Regions from separate parts of the Streptomyces sp. NPDC001709 genome, predicted to be linked through region 3. Evidence: riboswitches for the same ligand, from Rfam matches in the RefSeq annotation. Region 3 holds a riboswitch; each other region holds the start of a gene.
The links. Region 3 has a riboswitch for cobalamin ahead of ACWC0C_RS23465 (HoxN/HupN/NixA family nickel/cobalt transporter). Riboswitches for the same ligand answer to the same signal wherever they lie in the genome.
Positions count from the first base shown of each region.

Region 1: another riboswitch for cobalamin. It lies ahead of metE (5-methyltetrahydropteroyltriglutamate--homocysteine S-methyltransferase); the one in region 3 lies ahead of ACWC0C_RS23465 (HoxN/HupN/NixA family nickel/cobalt transporter).
Region 2: another riboswitch for cobalamin. It lies ahead of ACWC0C_RS06075 ((2Fe-2S) ferredoxin domain-containing protein); the one in region 3 lies ahead of ACWC0C_RS23465 (HoxN/HupN/NixA family nickel/cobalt transporter).

Region 1 is NZ_JBSFGB010000020.1:166,489-173,152, reverse strand. It holds gene ACWC0C_RS27830 (hypothetical protein) at 1-205, opposite strand, end outside; gene metE (5-methyltetrahydropteroyltriglutamate--homocysteine S-methyltransferase) at 241-2,550, opposite strand; cobalamin riboswitch at 2,720-2,922, opposite strand; gene ACWC0C_RS27820 (acyl-CoA dehydrogenase family protein) at 3,194-4,384, shown strand; gene ACWC0C_RS27815 (hypothetical protein) at 4,412-4,549, opposite strand; gene ACWC0C_RS27810 (MBL fold metallo-hydrolase) at 4,644-5,531, shown strand; gene ACWC0C_RS27805 (VOC family protein) at 5,613-6,041, opposite strand; gene ACWC0C_RS27800 (hypothetical protein) at 6,135-6,664, shown strand, end outside.
Region 2 is NZ_JBSFGB010000003.1:213,063-219,726, forward strand. It holds gene ACWC0C_RS06045 (hypothetical protein) at 1-512, shown strand, start outside; gene ACWC0C_RS06050 (hypothetical protein) at 691-1,113, shown strand; gene ACWC0C_RS06055 (BPL-N domain-containing protein) at 1,118-1,918, opposite strand; gene ACWC0C_RS06060 (histidine phosphatase family protein) at 2,021-2,602, shown strand; gene ACWC0C_RS06065 (CbtA family protein) at 2,734-3,486, opposite strand; gene ACWC0C_RS06070 (CbtB domain-containing protein) at 3,508-3,729, opposite strand; cobalamin riboswitch at 3,766-3,905, opposite strand; gene ACWC0C_RS06075 ((2Fe-2S) ferredoxin domain-containing protein) at 3,986-4,384, opposite strand; cobalamin riboswitch at 4,447-4,567, opposite strand; gene ACWC0C_RS06080 (hypothetical protein) at 4,672-4,812, opposite strand; partial or broken gene ACWC0C_RS06085 (alcohol dehydrogenase catalytic domain-containing protein) at 4,747-5,211, shown strand; gene ACWC0C_RS06090 (methyltransferase family protein) at 5,251-5,895, opposite strand; gene ACWC0C_RS06095 (hypothetical protein) at 6,137-6,664, shown strand, end outside.
Region 3 is NZ_JBSFGB010000016.1:56,387-63,050, reverse strand. It holds gene ACWC0C_RS23495 (Dyp-type peroxidase) at 1-55, shown strand, start outside; partial or broken gene ACWC0C_RS23490 (L-tyrosine/L-tryptophan isonitrile synthase family protein) at 173-646, opposite strand; gene ACWC0C_RS23485 (sigma-70 family RNA polymerase sigma factor) at 939-1,529, opposite strand; gene ACWC0C_RS23480 (hypothetical protein) at 1,696-2,388, opposite strand; gene ACWC0C_RS23475 (copper chaperone PCu(A)C) at 2,466-3,044, opposite strand; gene ACWC0C_RS23470 (ArsR/SmtB family transcription factor) at 3,282-3,665, opposite strand; cobalamin riboswitch at 3,753-3,942, shown strand; gene ACWC0C_RS23465 (HoxN/HupN/NixA family nickel/cobalt transporter) at 3,967-5,076, shown strand; gene ACWC0C_RS23460 (serine/threonine-protein kinase) at 5,101-6,618, opposite strand.

The DNA of each region.
Region 1 (6,664 bases), on a different contig from region 3:
CGAAGTCCGCGACCGTACCCTCGGCCGGCCAGCGTTCCTCCTCCGCGGGCAGCAGCAGGACGTCGACGAAGCCCCCGACCCGCAGACCGATGTCCACGAAGATCCCGATCGCACCAGGTCGGGGCACCTTCACGACGGTGCCCCGGAAGACCTGCCCGAAGCGCAGAGTCTCCCGGATCCGCTCCCACTCCACAGCCGTGACCATGGACGCATCCTCGCAGTCCGTGGTCCGCGGGTCCGCTACAGCTCCGCTCGTACCGCGCGGGCCGCCGCGATCAGGTTCTCCAGCGAGGCCCGGGTCTCCGGCCAGCCGCGGGTCTTCAGGCCGCAGTCGGGGTTGACCCACAGCCGTTCGGCGGAGATCACCCGCAGGCCCGTGCGCAGGAGTTCGGCCATCTCCGGTGTGCTGGGTACGCGCGGGGAGTGGATGTCGTAGACACCGGGTCCGGCCTCGCGCGGGTAGCCGTGGGCGGCCAGTTCCCGGGCGACCCGCATGTGGGAGCGGGCGGCCTCCAGGCTGATGACGTCGGCGTCGAGGTCGTCGATGGCCTGGACGACATCACCGAACTCGGCGTAGCACATGTGCGTGTGGATCTGGGTGTCCGGGCGTACGCCACCGGTGGTGAGCCGGAACGCCTCGGTGGCCCAGGCGAGATAGCCGGGGCGGTCGGCGGCGCGCAGCGGCAGCGTCTCGCGCAGCGCGGGCTCGTCGACCTGGATCACCGGGGTCCCGGCCGCCTCCAGGTCGTCGACCTCGTCGCGCAGGGCGAGGGCGACCTGCCGGGCGGTCTCGGCGAGCGGCTGGTCGTCGCGGACGAACGACCAGGCGAGCATGGTGACGGGGCCGGTGAGCATGCCCTTGACGGGGCGGTCGGTGAGCGACTGGGCATAGGTCGTCCAGCGCACGGTCATCGGCGCGGGCCGGGAGACGTCACCGGCGAGGATCGGCGGGCGGACGTAACGGGTGCCGTACGACTGGACCCAGCCGTGCCGGGTCGCCAGGTAGCCGGTGAGCCGTTCCGCGAAGTACTGGACCATGTCGTCGCGTTCGGGCTCTCCGTGCACGAGGACGTCCAGTCCGGCCTTCTCCTGGAAGGAGATCACCTCCTCGATCTCGGCCTGGATACGCGCCTCGTAGCCGTCGGCGTCGATCCGCCCGGCGCGCAAGTCCGCGCGGGCGGTCCGCAGTTCGGCGGTCTGCGGGAACGAACCGATGGTGGTCGTCGGCAGCAACGGCAGTTCGAGACGGGCGCGTTGGGCCGCGGCCCGCTCGGCGTACGGCTGCGAGCGGCGGGCGGCGGACTCGGTGACGGCGGCCGCCCGGGCGCGTACGGCCGTGTCGTGGGTGAGGGGGGAGTGGGCGCGGGAGGCCAGGTCGGCCCGGTTCGCGGCCAGTTCCGCGGCGATCGTGTCGAGGCCGTGGGTGAGGCCCTTGGCGAGGGTGACGATCTCGGTGGTCTTCTGACGGGCGAAGGCGAGCCAGCGCAGGATCTGCGGCTCGACGTCCCGTTCCATGGCTGAGTCGAGGGGCACGTGCAGGAGGGAGCAGGACGCCGAGACGTCGACCCGGTCGGCGAGACCCAGCAGGGTGCCCAGGGTGGCGAGGGACTGCCGCAGGTCATTGACCCAGATGTTGCGGCCGTTGACGACTCCGGCGACCAGCCGCTTGCCGGGCAGTCCGCCGACCGCGGCCAGGGCTTCCAGGTTGGCGGCGGCCCGCTCGGTGAAGTCCAGGGCCAGACCCTCCACCGGAGCCTTGGCCAAGATGGGCAGGGCCTCACCGAGCCGGTCGAAGTAGGAGGCCACCAGCAGCTTGGGCCGGTCGGCGAGGGCACCGAGCACCCGGTAGGCGCGGGCGGCCGCGTTCAGCTCGCCCGGGGTACGGTCCTGGGCGAGGGCGGGCTCGTCGAGCTGGACCCACTCGGACCCGGCCGCCCTCAGATCGGCCAGGATCTCGCCGTACACCGGCAGCAGCCGGTCCAGCAGGGCGAGCGGGTCGAAGTCGCCGGCCGCGCCGGGTGCGGGCTTGGCCAGCAGCAGATAGGTGACGGGACCGACGAGGACCGGGCGGGCGGCCAGGCCCAGGGCGAGGGCCTCCCGCAGCTCGGCGACCTGCCTGGCGGGGTCGGCCGCGAACACCGTGTCCGGTCCCAACTCGGGCACCAGATAGTGGTAGTTGGTGTCGAACCACTTGGTCATCTCCAGCGGTGCGACGTCCTGGGTGCCGCGCGCCATGGCGAAGTACCCGGCGAGCGGATCCGCGGCGACCGCTTCCCGGTGGCGTGCGGGGATCGCGCCGAGCATGACGGTGGTGTCGAGTACGTGGTCGTAGTACGAGAAGTCGCCGGTCGGCACCTCGTCGATGCCGGCGTCCGCCAACTGCTGCCAGCTGCCCCGCCGCAGCTCGGCGGCGGTGGCCGTCAGCGCGTCGGCGGTGACGCGGCCCTTCCAGTAGCCCTCGATCGCCTTCTTCAGCTCCCGGTTCCGACCCTGGCGGGGGTAGCCGTACACGGTGGCCCGTGCTGCCACGGCTGCGGACGTGCTGGTCACGGAGATCTCCTTCGCGAGATGAATCCCTGAGATCCCGGGGACGGGACGAGAACGCGAAGGGGCGACAGCCCGGACGGCAGCGGCCCACGGCCGTCCGTTCGGTGCATACGACGCCGACCCGCCCTCGAGGTCACCGGGATGTCCGCGCACGAGTCGTCCCGCGCGCGGGCAGTTGGCAGGTCTTCGGACTCGCGGGCACGCCCATGCCTTTTGCCAAGGCGAGGACACCTACTGGCCGTCGCTTCCCAGGCCCGCTACGGGCCCAGTGCGTATGACGGCGGTCGTTCCCGCTCACCGCTGCGGGGCAGTCCCGGATTCCCACCGGGTTCCCTCTTACGACGCTCCCGCCTGGCTGACGGGGCGAACCAGCTGCAGGGGCCAGCCTAAGGGGCCGCCAGGGACGAGGTGGATCACGTTCACCAATTCGGATGGTGAGGTGGGACACGCGGCCGAAGTGCGTCGTCCCGCGAGGCTCGGGAACGCGGCCTCAAGTCGTCGTCGGCGTCTGGCGCGGCCGGCGCGGCTCGTCGCCGGCTGGGATTGAAGCCGGTCGGGTGATTGACGGGCCGGTCCCGGCTCGGGTGCGGCCCCTCGCGGGCTCGGCCGGAGAGACTGCCGCCATCCCGATGGAGGTGGCGAACATATGCTCAGCGACAGCACGGCGACGATCCTTGCCGAGAGGCCGAGCGTGGCGGCGGTCGTCGCCGGCGCTCCGCGCGTGGCGCAGATCGCGGCGCGGAGCAGCGACGAGACGGAGACCGCCCGGCGCCTTGCGCCCGAGGTGGTCGAGGCGGTGCGGGAGGCCGGATTCGCCCGGCACTTCGTGCCCGCGGCCTTCGGCGGTACCGAAGGCCGTTTCGTGGACATGACCTCGGCGGTGACCCTGGTGGGCGAGGGCTGCGCCTCGGCGGCCTGGGCCGCCTCGCTGTCGGCGTACGCGGCCCGGTACGGCGCCTACCTGCCCGTGGAGGGGCAGGCGGTGCTCTGGGGCGATGGGCCGGACGCCCTGATGGCGGGCGCGCTCATGCCGGCCGGGAAGGCGGAGCCCGTCTCCGGTGGCTGGCGGCTGAGCGGCGAGTGGAAGTACATCAGCGGGGTGCGTTTCGCCGACTGGGTCTTCGCCTGCTCCGCCGTACCCGGCACAGTGGGCCCCGACGGGCGGGGCGAGGTGCGGTTCTTCGCGGTGCCGCAGGCGGACATCACCGTGAAGGACACCTGGTTCACGCTCGGCATGCGCGGGACCGGCAGCGACACGATGGTCCTGGACGACGTGTTCGTGCCAGGGCATCTGACCCTGTCGAGGTTCGACATCAACGCGGGGCGGGCGACGGCCTCCGAGGCCCGCTGCCACACGGTGGCGGTGAACGAGGTGAACGCGCTGCCGCTCGCCGTGCCCGTCGTGGGCGCCGCACGGGGTGCGGTGCGGGCCGCTGCCGAGCAGAGCATCCGGCGGGTCGACCGGCGCGGCGCCCCGCTGCGTGACAAACCGTCCGTGCAGATCGACCTGGCGCGCTCGGCCGCCGAGGTGGACGCCGCCGAACTCCTCGTCCAGCGGGCGGCGCGGGTCGCCGACGGCGTCGAGGCGACCAAGGAGGGCGAGGCGGCGGCCCGCGGTCCGCGGGACTTGGCACTGGCGGTGGAACTGTCCGTGTCCGCCGTAGAGCGGCTCTTCCGCGGCACCGGGACGACCGGACACTTCGAGGGCGACCCGGTCCAGCGGTTCTGGCGGGACGTCAACACCGCCGCGTCCCACGTGATCTTCTCCTTCGAGACGGCCGGGGCGGCCTACGGGGCCTGGGCACTCGGCGCCGAGGGCGCGGAGCCGAGGCGTTGACCGCGCCGACCGTGTCCGTCTGCCGGGTCACTTGACGAATCGGTACTTCAGGTGGGTGGCGAGAGACGTGTCGCCGCCCGGGTTCTCGATGCTGACGTCGGCGCCGGCGACGTAGCCGCTGAAACTCCGACCGAACCGCAGAGAGACGGGTGTGGCCGCAAGCACAAGATCCGGACCCCCTTCCTTTTCCACGCACGGCACGGATACGACTGGGGGTGACGAACCGGCTCGACGAACGCGATGCGGAGAGGAACAGGCCATGAGCGACGAACGGCTCGAGGGCGGTTGGCATGTGGACGAACGGTGCACGAACTGCGACGTCGCGCGGCAGCTCGCGCCCGGCCTGATCGGTGAGGTCGACGGCCGCTCGGCCGTTCTGCGCCAGCCGCGCGACCGAACCGAGGTCCGGCAGCTCCACGCCGCCGCGCATGCCTGCCCCACCCGGTCGGTCCGGCCCCCGGGCGGGCGGCTGGACGCGACACTGGATCCCTTCCCGATGGCGCTGGACGACACCGTGTACCTGTGCGGACACAACTCCACGCACACCGCAGGGGCCAACTCCTACCTGTTACGCCGCCCCGACGGCACCGCGATGATGGTGGACACGCCGCGCTGGAGCACGTCGCTGGCCGCGCGCTACGAGGGGCTGGGCCCGGTCACCGACGTCCTGCTCACCCACCGCGACCACGCCGCGCACGGCCGCCGCTACGCCGACCGCTTCGGCGCCCGGCTGTGGATCCACGAGGGGGATCTCGATGCCGCCCCGGAAGCCGACCGCGTACTGCGCGGCACCGACCCGGCGGAGATCGCCGAAGGGGTGATCGCCTACCCCCTGCCCGGCCACACTCGAGGCAGCGTCCTCTTCCTGGCGGACGAGCGGTACTGCTTCAGCGGCGACAGCTTCTACTGGTCGCGCACCACGGCGGACATCGAGGTGGCCGAGAGCGTCACCTGGTACTCCATCAGCGAACTGGCCGCCTCCCTGGCCCGGACCGCGAGCGGACTGCGCTTCGAGTGGCTGCTGCCCGGCCACGGCGACCGCCGCCGCCTCCCCGCCGACGACATGGCCCGCCGCCTGCACCACCTGACAAAGCGCACCCGCGAACTGAGGCCCCGTCCCATCGACTTCACCGCTGTGCGCTGGTAACGGGTCGGTCCGGGCCAGGGGTTCGTACGAACTTGACGCTGAGGCGGCTCGCCCCGCTGTCATCACCGGCCCGGAGGATACTCAGTCGAGACAGAACTCGTTGCCCTCGATGTCCTGCATCACGATGCACGAATCGTTGCCGTCATACAGGAGTCGCACCCGTACCGCGCCGAGCGGGATCAGACGGGCGCACTCGGCTTCGAGCGTGGCCAGGCGCTCCTCACCCACGAGGCCGGTGCCGACCCGCACGCAAAGATGCACCCGATTCTTGACGACCTTGCCTTCGGGAACACGCTGAAAGAACAGTCGCGGGCCCACGCCCGAGGGATCACTGCATGCGAACCATGAACCCTGATCCTCAGGAGGCCGGGAGCGGTCGAAATCGTCCCACGTGGCGAACCCCGCCGGTGGCGGCGATACGACGTACCCCAACACCTCGCACCAAAAGCGAGCGAGGCGCTCTGGTTCCGCGCAGTCAAAGGTGACTTGGAACTGCTTGATCGATGACATCGGCGCACCATAACAGGGGGGCTTGGAGATCAGGTGATCAATCCGGACAGCCCGAGCGAACGATGCATCCCCGGCGGCGCAGCCGTTGAACACGTGGCACGTGTCGCCGTCGTCACCGCGCCCAACCTCGGCTACCGCAACACAGGAATGCTGACCGTCGACCTGGCCTTCGAGTCCCTGCGCCGGCGTATGGGCACCGAGATCGACACGACTTGGTACACCCTTCACCCGCCGGAGACCGTACCCCTGCGCGCATGTGCGCAGGGCACCGGATTCCCGTTCCGCTTCCGTGCACTGGCCGAGCACCTCGACACGCTCCGCGACCACGACGCGGTCGTCTTCTGGGGCGACTTCCTGCACGCACGGCACTATCTGACACAGGACGCGACGAACCGTCTGCTCGATTTCGGCATGGCGGCGGACCGCGCCGCCGCCCGTACTCTGCTCAACCGCACGCTGCTGCTCGCGGACCAGCCGGACGACCTCCTCGCGCGCACCCTCAGCTACGGCGGCACGATCCTGCACAACGCGCAGTCCGACTACGAGGACAGGGAATACGGACCCCCGTTCTCACGCCTGATGACGCGAAGCCACCGAGTCTGGATGCGTGACCCGCTGTCGGC
Region 2 (6,664 bases), on a different contig from region 3:
ACACCTTCTCCCTGCGCAAGATGTCCCTCACCCCGTACACGCCCACCACGCCCGGCAACGCGCCGGGCGGCACCCGCAACCTCGCGCGTGAACCCGGCACGGTACCGATCGAACGCGCCACGCACTTCGGCACCTCGATCTACAACGACGGCGACAAGGGCCAGAACGAGGACGACTGGAACGACGAACGCAAGCCGGCCAGTTGGTGGGGCTACACCTGGCCGCGCACCTACAGTCTCGACGAAGTGGCCTACACGACCGGCACGATGTTCGGTGACGGCGGCTGGTTCAGCGACGCACCGAGGATCCAGGTGCGGCGTGACGGGGTCTGGACCGATGTCACCGGTCTGCGGGTGACGCCGTCCTATCCGACGTCGTCGGCCGCCGGGACCAACAAGACGTATGTCTTCGACTTCGACACCACGACCGGCGACGGCGTACGCGTGATCGGCGGAAGCGGCGGCACACAGACGTTCACGTCGATCGCGGAACTGGAGGCCTATGACCGCTGACCCGTGGTTTGACCGGCGCACGGCCGGGCTACCCGTGGCGCATGATTCCCTCCAAGGTCGACGAGACCCAGCCTGAGCTCGCCCCCTTCGTCCACGCCGTGCAGGCACGGCGGCCCGACGACGGCACATGGTGCGAGGCGTGGACGGTACGTGACGTGTGAGGTGGACCGGCCGGACCGTGACCGTTGCCTTCTTCGCGGAACACATGCGTGAGGAGCTGATCCTGCACCGCTGGGACCTGACCGGCGACGACCGGACGGCGGTGCAGGCCCTCAACGAGCCGTGGATGACGGAGCACAGTGTGGTGTCGGTCGGCCGGCCCCTGCTCGAACGCGGCCGCACCGGTCTGGATCTGGGCCCCGAGGGGCGCGTCGAGGGCCGGTTGCGGACGCCGGGCATGGACGACGTCGTGGTGACCGCCGACACCGACGGCGGCGGCATCCGGCTCGCCGCCCCCGAGGGCCCCGCCACGATCGAGAGCGACGCGGCCGTGCGGGTCCTGTTGCTGTGGGGACGGCGCCCCGCCGATCCCGCACGCTGGCACAGCTCCGCCGGGCCGGAGACCCTGCGCAGGGTACGGGCCCTGCTGGGCGGCTACTGAGCCGCTACAGCCCCCTGACGGTCTCCTCGACGAGGTCGTGGCCGAGATCGAAGCACACGCCGTCGGGATTCCTCAGCCCCTCGTCGGAGTACCAGGAGGCATCGGCTTCCGGATGCGGTCCGACCACCCCGACCCGCCCCTTGCCGTACGGCGCGACGACGGCGGCCGCGGTGCCGTTGTCGTACCTGGCGAGCACGGCTGCGTCGGCCCCGTCGTCCAGAACGAAGAACGGCCCGTCCTGGAAGTACATGTGACGCGGCTTGCCCTTCCAGGTCACCGGCACGACCGTGTCCCTCTCGTCGCGGACCGAGGCACGCGGGGAGGTGATGTACTCGTCGGTGTCGCCGGGCAGCAGGCCGAATCCCGGGTCCCTCCCGGCCAGATAGCCGCCCATGCACAATCCCAGGTAGCGGCCGCCGTCCCGGGTCCAGTCACGGATCGCCCCGGCGGCGCCCCTCAGCTTCGCCCAGGTTCCGTCGAGGTCGTCATCGCCGCCGGGCTGGACGTACACGTCGGCGTCCGCCAGGCCGGCCGCGGTCAACGGTACGTCCTCTTCAGGGCCTACGTACCTGACCGTGAACGGCCGTGGGGCCCTCTTCAGAAGCGCGGCCACCGCCTCGGCGCACCCCCCACAGGCCCCGGGCCCTCGGTAGACCAGCGCCAGCAGCGGCTCGGCGGCCTGCCGGGAGGCGCTCGTCCGGGTGCAGGCGGTGACCGTGCCGGCGGTCAGCAGGCCGGCGGCCGCGGCGGGCAGGGCCCGGCCGAGCAGCCGGCGCCGGCTGATGGGGGGAACGGGAGGTATCACGTGCCGCCGCCTGCTCTTTCCGGGAAACGAGCCATCCAGAGTAGCCTGCCATGTTCGCACCTGCGTGGTGACGGCGTCCCCGACAGCAACAGGAGCGACCGCGTGACCAGCCGAGTCCTTCTCGTCTCCCCCGCCATGAGCACGTCGTTGCGGCAGGCCCGCTTCGACGACGGCGGCTCGATCGACGACAGCGGCGCGGCCCGGGCGCGCTCGGCTGCCGGGTCGCTGCCCGCAGCGGTTCGTGTGCTCACCTCCCCCGGCGTGCGCTGCCGGGAGACGGCCGCGGCGCTGGGCCTCGACGGTGTGCCGACGCCGGAGCTGGCGGGTCTCGATATGGGCCGCTGGCGCGGTCGCACCCTGGACGAGGTCGGGGCCGCCGAGCCCGAGGCGGTGGGCCGCTGGCTCACCGATCCCGAATGCGCGCCGCATGGAGGTGAGTCCGTGCGGGACCTGTGCGGACGCGTCGCGCGCTGGCTGGCCGACGTGCAGAACCTGGAGGGTCGTACGCTCGCCGTGGTCGAGCCCGAGGTGGTGCGGGCGGCGGCCCTCGAAGCGCTGGGCATGCCCGCCGCGGTCTTCTGGCGCCTCGACGTGCCGCCGCTGACCGTGACCGAACTCAGCGGCCGGGCCGGCCGCTGGAATCTGCGGCTGGGACGCCCGCTCTCCGTGCCGGAGGCCGACTAGGGCCTGTCCGGCGGATCAAGTCGGCGGCGCCCGTCACGGCACCGCCGACGGCGGCATGCCACCTGCGCCCGGTGGGGATGTCCCTGGCGGCCGACGACCAGTTACACGGGCCCTGTGTTGTCCGGAAGGAGTCAGTGCGCGGCCGGAACCGCTTGTCCGCTCGCGGCCCTTGCCGGCTTGGGGTTCAGGAGCCGTTCGGCCAGTTCACCGAAGGCGAGGCCGAATCCGCCCCACAGAGCGGTCTGGATCGCCAGTGCCGAGAGCCGGAACCGCCACAGCAGGGTGGCCGGGAAGTCCTTGGGCACCTCGTTGACGACGGGCAGGAACTGGTAGGCCAGGCCGATCACGACGACGAACGCGGCCACCGCGACCACGGTCGCCCACCAGGTGCCCAGGCGCGGTGCGAGACGCTTGCCCAGGATGGTGGCGGCGACCGCCAGGAGGACGCTGAGCAGCATCATCAGGAAGTACAGCGTGGTCCGCTTGCCGATGGTGTCGGCGTTGCCGATCGACGGCGGGTTGGCCGGGTACTTCAGGAACGGCACGACGTACACGGCGAGCAGTGCGCAGCCCGACAGCAGCAGTGCCGTGGCGCGCGGGCCGAAGCGGCCCATGCGGCCGAGGGCGAAGCAGAAGGCGAGCGCGGCGATGCCGCCGAAGGCGACGCCGTAGACGAGGACACCGGTGGCGAGGCCGGCGGTGGACTGCAGGGAGCGGGAGACGGCCTCCATCTCGTGCTCGTGGGAGTGGGCCTCCTCGAAACTGATCGCCTTGTCGACGTTCGGCTCGCCGAGGACGTACGCCACGATCAGAGCGAGCACGCCGGCCGCGAGGCCGGCGAGCATGCCCCGTACGAGAAGGCGCCGTACGGTTGCGGAATTCATGTGCGTACGGTTTCCCTCGCGTCAGTGGCAGGGGAAACCGAGCAGGTGGCGGGCGTCGTGCACCCACTCGTGGACGTCCGTGCCGTTGAACACGGAGGTGGCGCCCTGCTCGGCGCCGACGAAGTACAGCAGGACCAGCATGAGGATGCCGAAGAAGACAGCCCAGGGAGCAATCGCCTTCAGTGGCAGCGTGGCGGGAACGACGGGGGTGGTGGCTGTCGGCTGGGCGACGGTCTGCGCCATGGCAGGACCTCCTCTGGGAGTTCGCGTCCCATCTCGGTGGTGCACAGGACGACGGCCACGGGTCTGACTCGCGAGCCCCCTGGGGGGCGCCGCATACAGTGGCGCGACCGTGCCGGATTCCCACCGGCTTCCGTTTCGCCGTCGTCGATATCGGACAGACCGTACCGCGTGACGCGGGCGCGGCCAAGAGCGCCTCCCCTACGTGATCTTCCTCTCTCAACAGGGGGACGTGCGGCCGGACTTCCCGCGGCGCGGCTCAGGCGTTCGTACGGCGCCGTGGTGGGGTGAAGGCGTACAGGTCGAGGATGTCCGGCTGCGGTGCCACGCCGGGGCCGCCGGCGCGTACCCAGGTGACGATGTCCTCGGTGGCGTCAGGGTCGTTGACGAGCCCGAGCCAGACCGGCCGCGCACCGGCGGCCCGGCCCGCGGCGGACGGCTGTACGACGATGACGTTCGCCTGATCGCACACGTCCAGGCAGTCGGAGATGCGCACCGGCACCTCTGCCCGCAGGCGCGCGGTCTGCGCCGCGTGATCGACCCCGGTCACCTTGGGGCTGCCGCAGCAGCAGTCCCGGCACACGACGACCCGGCACGGCGCCGAACCGCTCCCGACCCTGGCCCCGGCTGTCGCCTCTTCCGCCGGCTTCTCGGGCACGCCGCACCACTCCCCCTCCCGGGGAGATCCGCCCCGGTGTCCGTCGAGGAGGCGACCGCGTGAGTCTCCTGGCTCCCGGGACCCCGCTCGCGCCGCCTTCCCGCCCCGGTCGGGGCAGTGACCTGCCGGAACTCGCTCACCGGTCACAGTGGCGGGACCGCGCCGGATTCACACCGGCTTCCTCGGACCGCCGTCGCCCTATGTCGACGATCATCATGCCATCACGGGGCGGGCAGGCCCGGTACACGGTCGCCGTGCTGTTCACTCCCCGTCCGGAGACAGCGGCTTCACCTTGTCGGTCGGACCGGGCGGTCGAGTGCGTCGGCGAGCAGGATCTCCAGTTGCCGGGCGACCTGGTCGAGGAGGCGATCGTCGCCCCGGTCACCGCCACCACCTGCGACGTCGACACCGCGATCCTCGCCGGTCACAGCTTCATCGACCCGCCGTTCGCCCTGGGTCACGAGTGCGTGGCCCGGGTCGTGGAGACCGGTGACGCGGTGACCGTCGTACGCCCGGGCGATCTCGTGGTCGTCCCCTGGTCCATCAACTGCGGCAGCTGCGAGAACTGCCGCGCCGGGCTGACCGCGCACTGCACGGCCGTACCGCACATGACCATGTACGGCGCGCCGATCGGCGGCAGCTGGGGCGGGCTCTTCTCCGACCTGGTGCGCGTGCCCTGAGCGGACGCCATGCTCGTACCCCCGCCCGCCGATCTGAACCCGGTGGCCATGGCCTCGGCCGGGGACAACTGGTCCCTGTCGCGGCGTCTGGTGGCCCCGCACCTGAAGGCCGGGCCCGGGGCCTGTGTCCTGGTCGTCGCCCGCGGGTACACCCGCGGGAGCCGGGCGGCCGTACTACCGACCGGGCTACCGCTGCCCGCCCCCCGCACGGCGGAGGCCGAGACCGGCGGCGGGGTGTATGCGGGGGATCAGGGCCGGGACATCGGCGCGGTAGGTGTCGTAGGAGGCGCCGAACCGGTCGGCCATCAGGCCGTCCTCGATCCGGACCCGCCGCAGCAGCCAGGGCACGGCGACCGCCAGGACCGCTGTCCAGACGCCGAAGCCGCAGGCCGGCATGGCGCCGGCGATCAAGCCGAGCAGGCCGGTGTATATGGGATGGCGGACCAGCCGGTAGGGCCCGTCGGTGCGGAGCTCATGGTGTTCCTGGACCGTCGGGACGCTGGCCCACATCGTGCCCAGAACCCAGCGGGCCCACAGCAGCAGGGCGGTGGAGGCGATGGCGAGCAGGACGCCCAGGACGGCCAGCTCGGGCTGCCAGTACCGCAGGTGACGCCAGAAGCCCCGGGAGTGCCCGACCAGGAGGGAGAACGCATAGACGCCCGCGATCAGCAGCACCCGGCGCGGCAGCGTGCGCCGCAGTCCACGCACCCAGCCGCGCACGCCTCTCCGGCTCTTCACGCCGAAATAGACGGCCCCCGCGATCCAGGCCGCGACGAAGATCACCAGGCAGACGCCGGTGATCAGGACAAGTGCCGAGTGAAGAGAGCCCATGTCCCAAGGGTGCTCCGCGCACACAGTCGATCACCACCACCCACGGGTCGATGGAGAGCGCTCCAGCTGTCTCCATCCACGGATGGAGGCGCCGTCGGCCCGACGGGCGATCGACGGCGCGCGGAGCGCGGCAGACCACGTCAAAGTCCCTGCGGAACAGGGCAGTTCGGGCGCGTCCCGGATGCGGCGCTGCTAGCCTGCGCGCAGGTGGTCGGGCGGGACAGGGGAGGAGCTGAACGCCGTGGTCCATGCGTTCGCCGTGTACCGGGATGCGATGCGCGAGGCGTGGGGCGACTGGTGGCTGGCCTGGCCCCTGCTCCAGAAGGTCGCCGTGGGGGACGTCCTGCACGACTCCCGCGGGTCCGTCCGCGCGGCCGGGACGCTGGCCGAGCGGCGGATCGCGTTCGACGAGACGGCGCCCGAGGCCCGCGGCGCGTTCGTGCACGACGCCGGAGGCGGGATCGACGTCCGCTTCAAGGTGTCCGGCGCCACGGACCCGCTGTTCTCCGCCCTCGTCGACGCGGACGCCGGAGTGCTGCTGCGGTTCGCCCGGCAGCGGGCCGCGCTGGTGGCGTACCGGGGCCTGGCCGGCAGCGGGATGGCGGACACCCGTGCCCTGGCCGGCGCGCTGGTCCGGCGCTACTGGGAGGGCCGGTGGGACGCCGGGCTGCTCGCCGTGACCGAGGTGGTCCGGGCCGAGGGGGCCGCCGTGCTGGTGGCCGCCGAGGCGGGCGCCTCCGCCGAGCTGCGGCTCGGCACCTCCGTGGGC
Region 3 (6,664 bases):
CTGCTTCCTGCCGAGCCTGGCCGCCCTGCGCTGGCTCGGCAATCTTCACGACTGACAGCGTGGCGAGCCCGTCAGTTCTGTTCGAAATGGCTTGGTCTGCCGTCCCGTTGGACCAGGCGGCCCAGGCTCGACTGCGTTGGATGACGGCGTAGGCGCGTTGTCGGCAGGCGCGTTGGAGGGCTGAGCGGGTGCCGGGCCAGTCGGCGGTGTCTTCGACGAGGAAGCGGGTGATGCCGCGGTAGAGGGCGAGGGCGTGGGCGTCGGCTCGGATCTCGGCGCGCAGGGCGTCCAGGGTGGGGGCGTAGTGGGCTTGGATGTGGGCGCGTTTCGTGTCGTGCAGGCGGTTGCCCAGGACGTTTCGCCGGTCGAAGAGGGACAGGTGGTCCAGGGCCGGTTGGGTCATCTGGGTGCGGAGTTCGTCGGCGTAGGCGTCGATGTGGGTGTCCGGGACGCCGATGGGGTCGCCGAAGACGTGGCCGTCGGGGCAGATGATCACGTGGGCGCCGGGCGGGTAGATCTGCTCGATCCGGGCGCACAGGGCGTTCAGGAAGGTGAGGGACAGGCGTTCGCCCTGGTCGGGGAGGTGGCCGAGGACCTTGGCCGGGTTGGGGGATCTACAGGGGAAGCCCGGCAGGGTGAAGACCACCGGGGCGCCTTCGCGTACGAAGTCGGCGATGCGGCCCCGGAGTCGGTCACAGGCATCGGTCGTAGGCGACCGGCAGGCACCGCCCCGAAGGCGCCCTGCGCCAGGCGGGCGGCGATCAGCCAGGCGGCCCAGGGAGCGGCGGCCGCGCTCCCGGATCCACTCGGTACACGGGCGAACCTCCGTCACCCGGTCCAGGAGTCGGGGTGAGGGCCGGGTGAGTTCCCGTCAGCCGGCCCTACGGCTCGAAAGGGTGCCGGTGCCGGGTGCTCCTCGGCACCGGCACCCTCTCGCGTCAGCAGGCCACCAGGGCGTCCATCAGGGTCGCGCGGGCCCGGGCCACGCGGGAGCGGACCGTGCCGATCGGGCAGTCGCTGACCTCGGCGGCCTCCGCATAGGGCAGGCCGAGCAGCTGCGTGAGGACGAATGCCTCCCGGCGGTCGTCGGGCAGCGAGGCCAGCAGATCGAGCAGTGCGATGCCGTCGTCGAAGCCGGGCAGGCCGCACGGCTGGGCCAGCTCGACGGCCACCTGCCAATCCGGTACGTCGGACAGGCGCGGGCGGGCGGCGGCGTACCGGTAGCTGTCGATCACCGCGCGGCGGGCGATGGACAGCAGCCAGGACCGGGCCGAGGAACGCCCCTCGAACCGGTGCAGACTGCCGAGCGCCCGCAGGAACGTGTCCTGGGCCAGATCGTCCACAGCCTGGGGATCGCCGCAGAGATGGGCGACGTAGCGCTGGACGTCCCGGTGCAGGGCGCCCACGAACTGCTCGACCGCGTCCTCGTCACCGCCTCGGGCGGCCAGCGCCCATGCGGTGATCGATTCGTCGAGCGCTGCCGTTTTGTCGCTTCGGGCGCGCGAGGTGGGCGGGGCAGAGGTAATCACCTGGTGTCCTTCTCGGGTCAACCGTGATCCGGACCAGGCACGCGGGACCGCGTGCGGTCCGGTGAAGTGGGGGACGGCCCTACGCCGGTGTGGCGCTGCAACGCCTGCGCGGTCGTACGGCCGTGGCCCGAGGCGCAGACGGGCAGCCTCGGGAAACCAGCTGTCTTCAGGCGACAGCGGTTCCCACGGGCGGACCCCGAGAAGTGATCGCGTGAACGAGGAGGAGAAGGCGCGGAGCCCGGTCCGAGCGACGGCGCCGCGGGCCGACACGCGGGCGGTCCGGAGCGAGGGGCAGGGCGAGCAGCAACCGCAGCGGCGCCGCGAGCCATCCGGCGGTCGCCCGCAGGATCCGGAAGGCGGCCTTCTCGCCGTACCCCAGCCACAGGCCGCACAGCAGCGCGGCGAGCAGGTGGGCGGCGAGCATGCCGAAGGACGTAGATCCGCCGTCCATGGAATGCCCCATGTGCCCCATGTGCGCCATACGGTCCATATGGTCTGCATGAGCCATGTGTCCCATGTGGCCCATGTGCATGGAGCCCATCGCCATCGAGCCCATGTCCATGGAGTCCATGCCGCTCATCCCCATGGAGGCCGAACCGCCGGACGCCGACTGGGCCCAGGAGAACGCCTCGTGCAGCCCGGTCTGGGCGGCCACGACGACCGTCACGATCAGTGGCAGCCCGCGCTCACGCCCCGCCAGGCACCAGCCCGCGGCGCCGGTCACGGCCAGGCCGGCGGCCAGCGCCCACGCGGGCACGTCGCGGCCGGACATCAGGACGTGACCCAGGGCGGCGAGCAGCACGCAGACGGCCGCGAACACCGCGGCCCGTATCGAGCGAGCACACCACCCTGCTGTCATGGCGTCCTCATCCTCGCATCCGGGCCGCGCTCGTCATGCGGGGGTACGGAAATCCACCGGCGAGAGCCGGCCGGTGATCACGAGGCGCGCCCGCCCGGGCGGGTCACCACCGCGATGGTCTCGACCGGCTCGCTGTGCTCGAAGTGCAGGGTGAACGGCACGAGGTCGCCCGCCCGCCAGCCCGGCTCGGCCCGCAGCGTCACATCCACGCCGGCCGGGGACATGGACAGCTCACCGCCCGCGGGGACGGCGGCGGAGCCGACGTCGGTCCTGTAGGCGGCCGCGCCGCCGGTCATACGGTGACGGGTGAGGGCGATGCCGCCGCGCGTGGCCGTGGACGTCACCTCGACCAGCCGGTCGTCCGCGCCGCCGAGGTTGGAGACGTCGAAGAACGCCGCGGTCTCCGTGCTGCCGCCGTAGGGCAGGAGGACCCGCCCGGACGAGACGGCGATCCGCGCCGGGCTGCCCGCCTTCCCGGCCCCGACCCAGGTGGCCAGGCCGCCCAGGGCGAGGCTGCACGCGGCGACGGGCGTGATCGCGGCCAGCAGGGCGTCGGCAAACCGGCGGCGCGAGGGCCGCCACGGGTTCTGCTCGGTCACACCGGGGTTCTGCCCGGCCACCGGGGTCGTCGAGGTCATCGGGTTCATCGGAGTCATCGGGTACGCCTCCTTGGCAGGAACCCGCACAGGGCAGGCGGCGGCACAAGCTTGCGCAGCGGGAATTGCCGGGGCTCGTCCATCAACCGCGTCTCCAGATCACGTCGTACGGCGTCGGCCGGATCGAGCCGTACCGGTGCAGGAGTCGGACCGGCCGGTGGCCGGGTTCCGGGGCGGGGCGCAGAGGTGGCGCACGTCACGTACGGGACGGCGACACCCGCCCGTACGTCCGCTGTTCTAGTGGGGCGGCGTGCCGTCGGCGCTCGTGGCGCGGGGCGCGCAGTGGTCGAGCAACTCGCGGACCGGGCCGTCGACGAGCCGGTAGCGCACGATCCTGCCGTCCTTGTCGCCCTCGACGACGCCCGCGGTGCGCAGGAGGCGCAGGGCCTGGGAGACGGCGGTGTCCCGCATCCCGGTGGCGACGGCGAGGTCGGAGACGGCGATGGGGCCGGCCTCGTGCAGGGCGAGCAGCAGCGACAGGCGCCCGGGATCGGCGAGCAGGGAGAAGCGTTCGGCCCAGGTGCGTACGCGCTCCGGCTCGCCGACGGCGGCGATGGCATCGCAGACCCGGTGACCGTCGATGGTGCGCCGGCCGGCGCGTTCCGCGGGGACGAGATGCATGGGCTCATCATCGCAGCCGCCGGTGTTCGGCTCTCCGGGCCCATACCTGCGCACCTGTGCAGCCTTGCAGTCGCGACCCGCGGCCTTCTAGGGTGAGCGGGCCGTGGTGTTCGGGAAGACCGGTGACGGCCCCTCAGGGGCCCAGTCCGGAGCGGCCCTCGCCACTGTGATCGGGAAGTTCCCGCCCCATGCATTGCCACTGGCCTCGCGGCCGGGAAGGCAGGGGCGGGCGCGTCGACCCGTCAGCCAGGAGACCGGCCACGGCATACGAGCTGTCCACGAGGTGCTGGAGCGTAACCGTATGACCGTGCCCCCAGGCGCGCCCGAAACCACCGCCGCCCCGTCCTTCCGCTGGCGCCGCGAGGACACCGTCCGCACCGCCGGTCTCCTGGCCGTGATCGTCGCCCTGCACGTGGTGGCCTTCGGGATCCTCTTCCTGCTCGTGGTGCCGGGTCACTACGAGGTCGGCTCCAAGGCGTTCGGCGTCGGCCTGGGCATCACCGCCTACACCCTGGGCATGCGGCACGCCTTCGACGCCGACCACATCGCCGCGATCGACAACACCACCCGCAAGCTGATGGCCGACGGCAAGCGACCGGTGTCGGTGGGCTTCTGGTTCGCGCTCGGCCACTCCGGCGTGGTGGTCGTCATGGCCGCGCTGGTCGCCGGGGGCGCCAAGCTCGCCGGCACCCTGATGAACGACGACTCGCGCACCCACCAGGTCCTCGGCACGGTGGGCACCACGGTCTCCGGCGGCTTCCTGTACCTCATCGCCGCACTCAACCTGGTGGCGCTGTTCGGCATCATGCGTGTCTTCAGGGCCATGCGGGCCGGACGCTACGACGAGGCCGAGCTGGAGGCACACCTGGACTCGCGCGGCTTCATGAACCGGATCCTGGGCCGCCTCACCAAGTCCATCCGCCGCCCCGGCCAGATGTTCCCGCTCGGCTTCGTCTTCGGCATCGGCTTCGACACCTCGACCGAGGTCCTGCTCCTCGCCCTGGCCGGCAACGGCGCAGCAGCCGGCCTGCCCTGGTACGCGGTCCTGTGCCTGCCCCTCCTCTTCGCCGCGGGCATGAGCCTCTTCGACACCCTCGACGGCACGTTCATGAACTTCGCCTACCAGTGGGCCTTCTCGAACCCCGTCCGCAAGGTGTTCTACAACCTCACGATCACCGGCCTGTCCATCGCCGTCGCCTTCTTCGTCGGCACGATCGAGCTGGTCGGCGTCCTGCACGACAAGCTCGGCCTCGACGATGACGTCACCGGCTGGATCTCGGGCCTGGACCTGGACAACGTCGGCTACGTCATCGTCGGTCTGTTCGTGGTCGTCTGGGCCGTGGCCATCGCCTACTGGCGCCTGGCCAAGGTCGAGGAGCGCTGGAACGCCCGTACCGCCGACACCGGCTGACGGTCTGCGCGCGGCAACGGCGTGTCAGGCGTCGCCGCTCAGGCGGATGCCGCTCGCGGCGGTGTCGAAGATCGGGCGGTACTTGTGCCACTGCGCGTCCGGCGCGGAGAGGTAGACCGTGTACTGGGTGCCATCGGTGCTGGAGAAGGCCAGTTCCGCCGCACGGTACTTCCGTGCCCTTCCGTCGAAGGTGAACTCCCAGTACCCGGCGGGCCGCCCCCGGAAGGTCGTCGCGGCCATCCGCGCCCGCTCATAGCCGGGGTTGAGGCGACGGGTCTGGGCCTCCTCGTCGTCACGCCAGTGCTTGAGCGGATCGCTGCCGGCGAACCGTACGACGTTGACCCTGAGGCTCACCAGGCCGTCGTAGTAGGCGACCTCGCCGCCCGGCATCGCCTTGCTCTTCCAGCCGTCCGGCACGGGCACGGCGAAGCCGTAGCCGCTGTCCGCCTTCTCGAGGTGGTATCCGGCGGGCAGCGGCGGCAGGGTGGGGCTGGTGCTCGGAGCGGGGGTGGAGGCACCGGCCCGGGGGGTGTGGCTGCCCGGCCGGTCGGCACCGCCCTTGAACCACCACAGCGCGCCGCCCGCCACACAGGCGGCGAGTGCCACCGCCACGACCGACCGCACCACCGCACGGCGGCGGTCGCCGTTGCCCTTCCGCGCAGGAGGCACGAGGTCGCCGGAACGGTTCGGCCGCGTGGGGGGATCGACGGGAGCGGTGCGGGCGCCGGTCACCTCGCCCAGGCGGCGTTCCGCCTCGTGTACGTCCATGCGCTCGTCCGGCTCCTTGACGAGCAGGCCCTCGATCACCGGCGCCAGGTCCCCGGCGCTGCGCAGCGGCTCGTACGGTTCGGTTGCGATGGCGTACGCGATCTCGATGGGGGTGTCGCGCTGGAACGGGTGCCGTCCCTCGACGGCCTGGTACAGCGTTGCCCCCAGGGACCACAGGTCACTGGCGGGACCGGGCCCCTTGTCCCCGCTTCTGAGGCGTTCGGGCGCCAGGTAACGGATGGAGCCGATCAGCTCGCCGGACTTGGTCAGTGACGACGTACCCGACTCCATGGCGATCCCGAAGTCGGTGAGGACGATCCGCCGATCCTTGCCCAGCAGCACGTTGGCGGGTTTGACGTCCCGGTGCAGGACCCCGGCGTCGTGGGCGGCGCGCAGGGCGGCGGCCATGGCACGGCCGATCCGGGCGGCTTCCTCGGGCGGCAGCGCACCCTGGCGCTTCAGGACGTCACCCAGCGTGAGCGCGGGTATGTACTCCATGACGATGCACGGCAGACCCTCGTCATCGACGACGTCGTGCACCACGATCACGTTGGGGTGGGTGATGCGGGCGGCGCTGCGGGCCTCGCGCCGGGTGCGCTCGTGGAGCCTTTGGACCTCGTCGTCGTGCAGGTGCGGCGGGATGCGCAGTTTCTTCACGGCCACGTGGCGGCCGAGCAGCTTGTCCTCGGCACGCCACACGGTGCCCATGCCGCCGCTGCCCACCCGCTCCACCAGCAGGTACCGGCCGGCGACGAGCCGCCCAAGATCGGACACCGCGTCTCCTTCTGTACTTCCCGTTCGCGAATTGGGAACGTCGGCG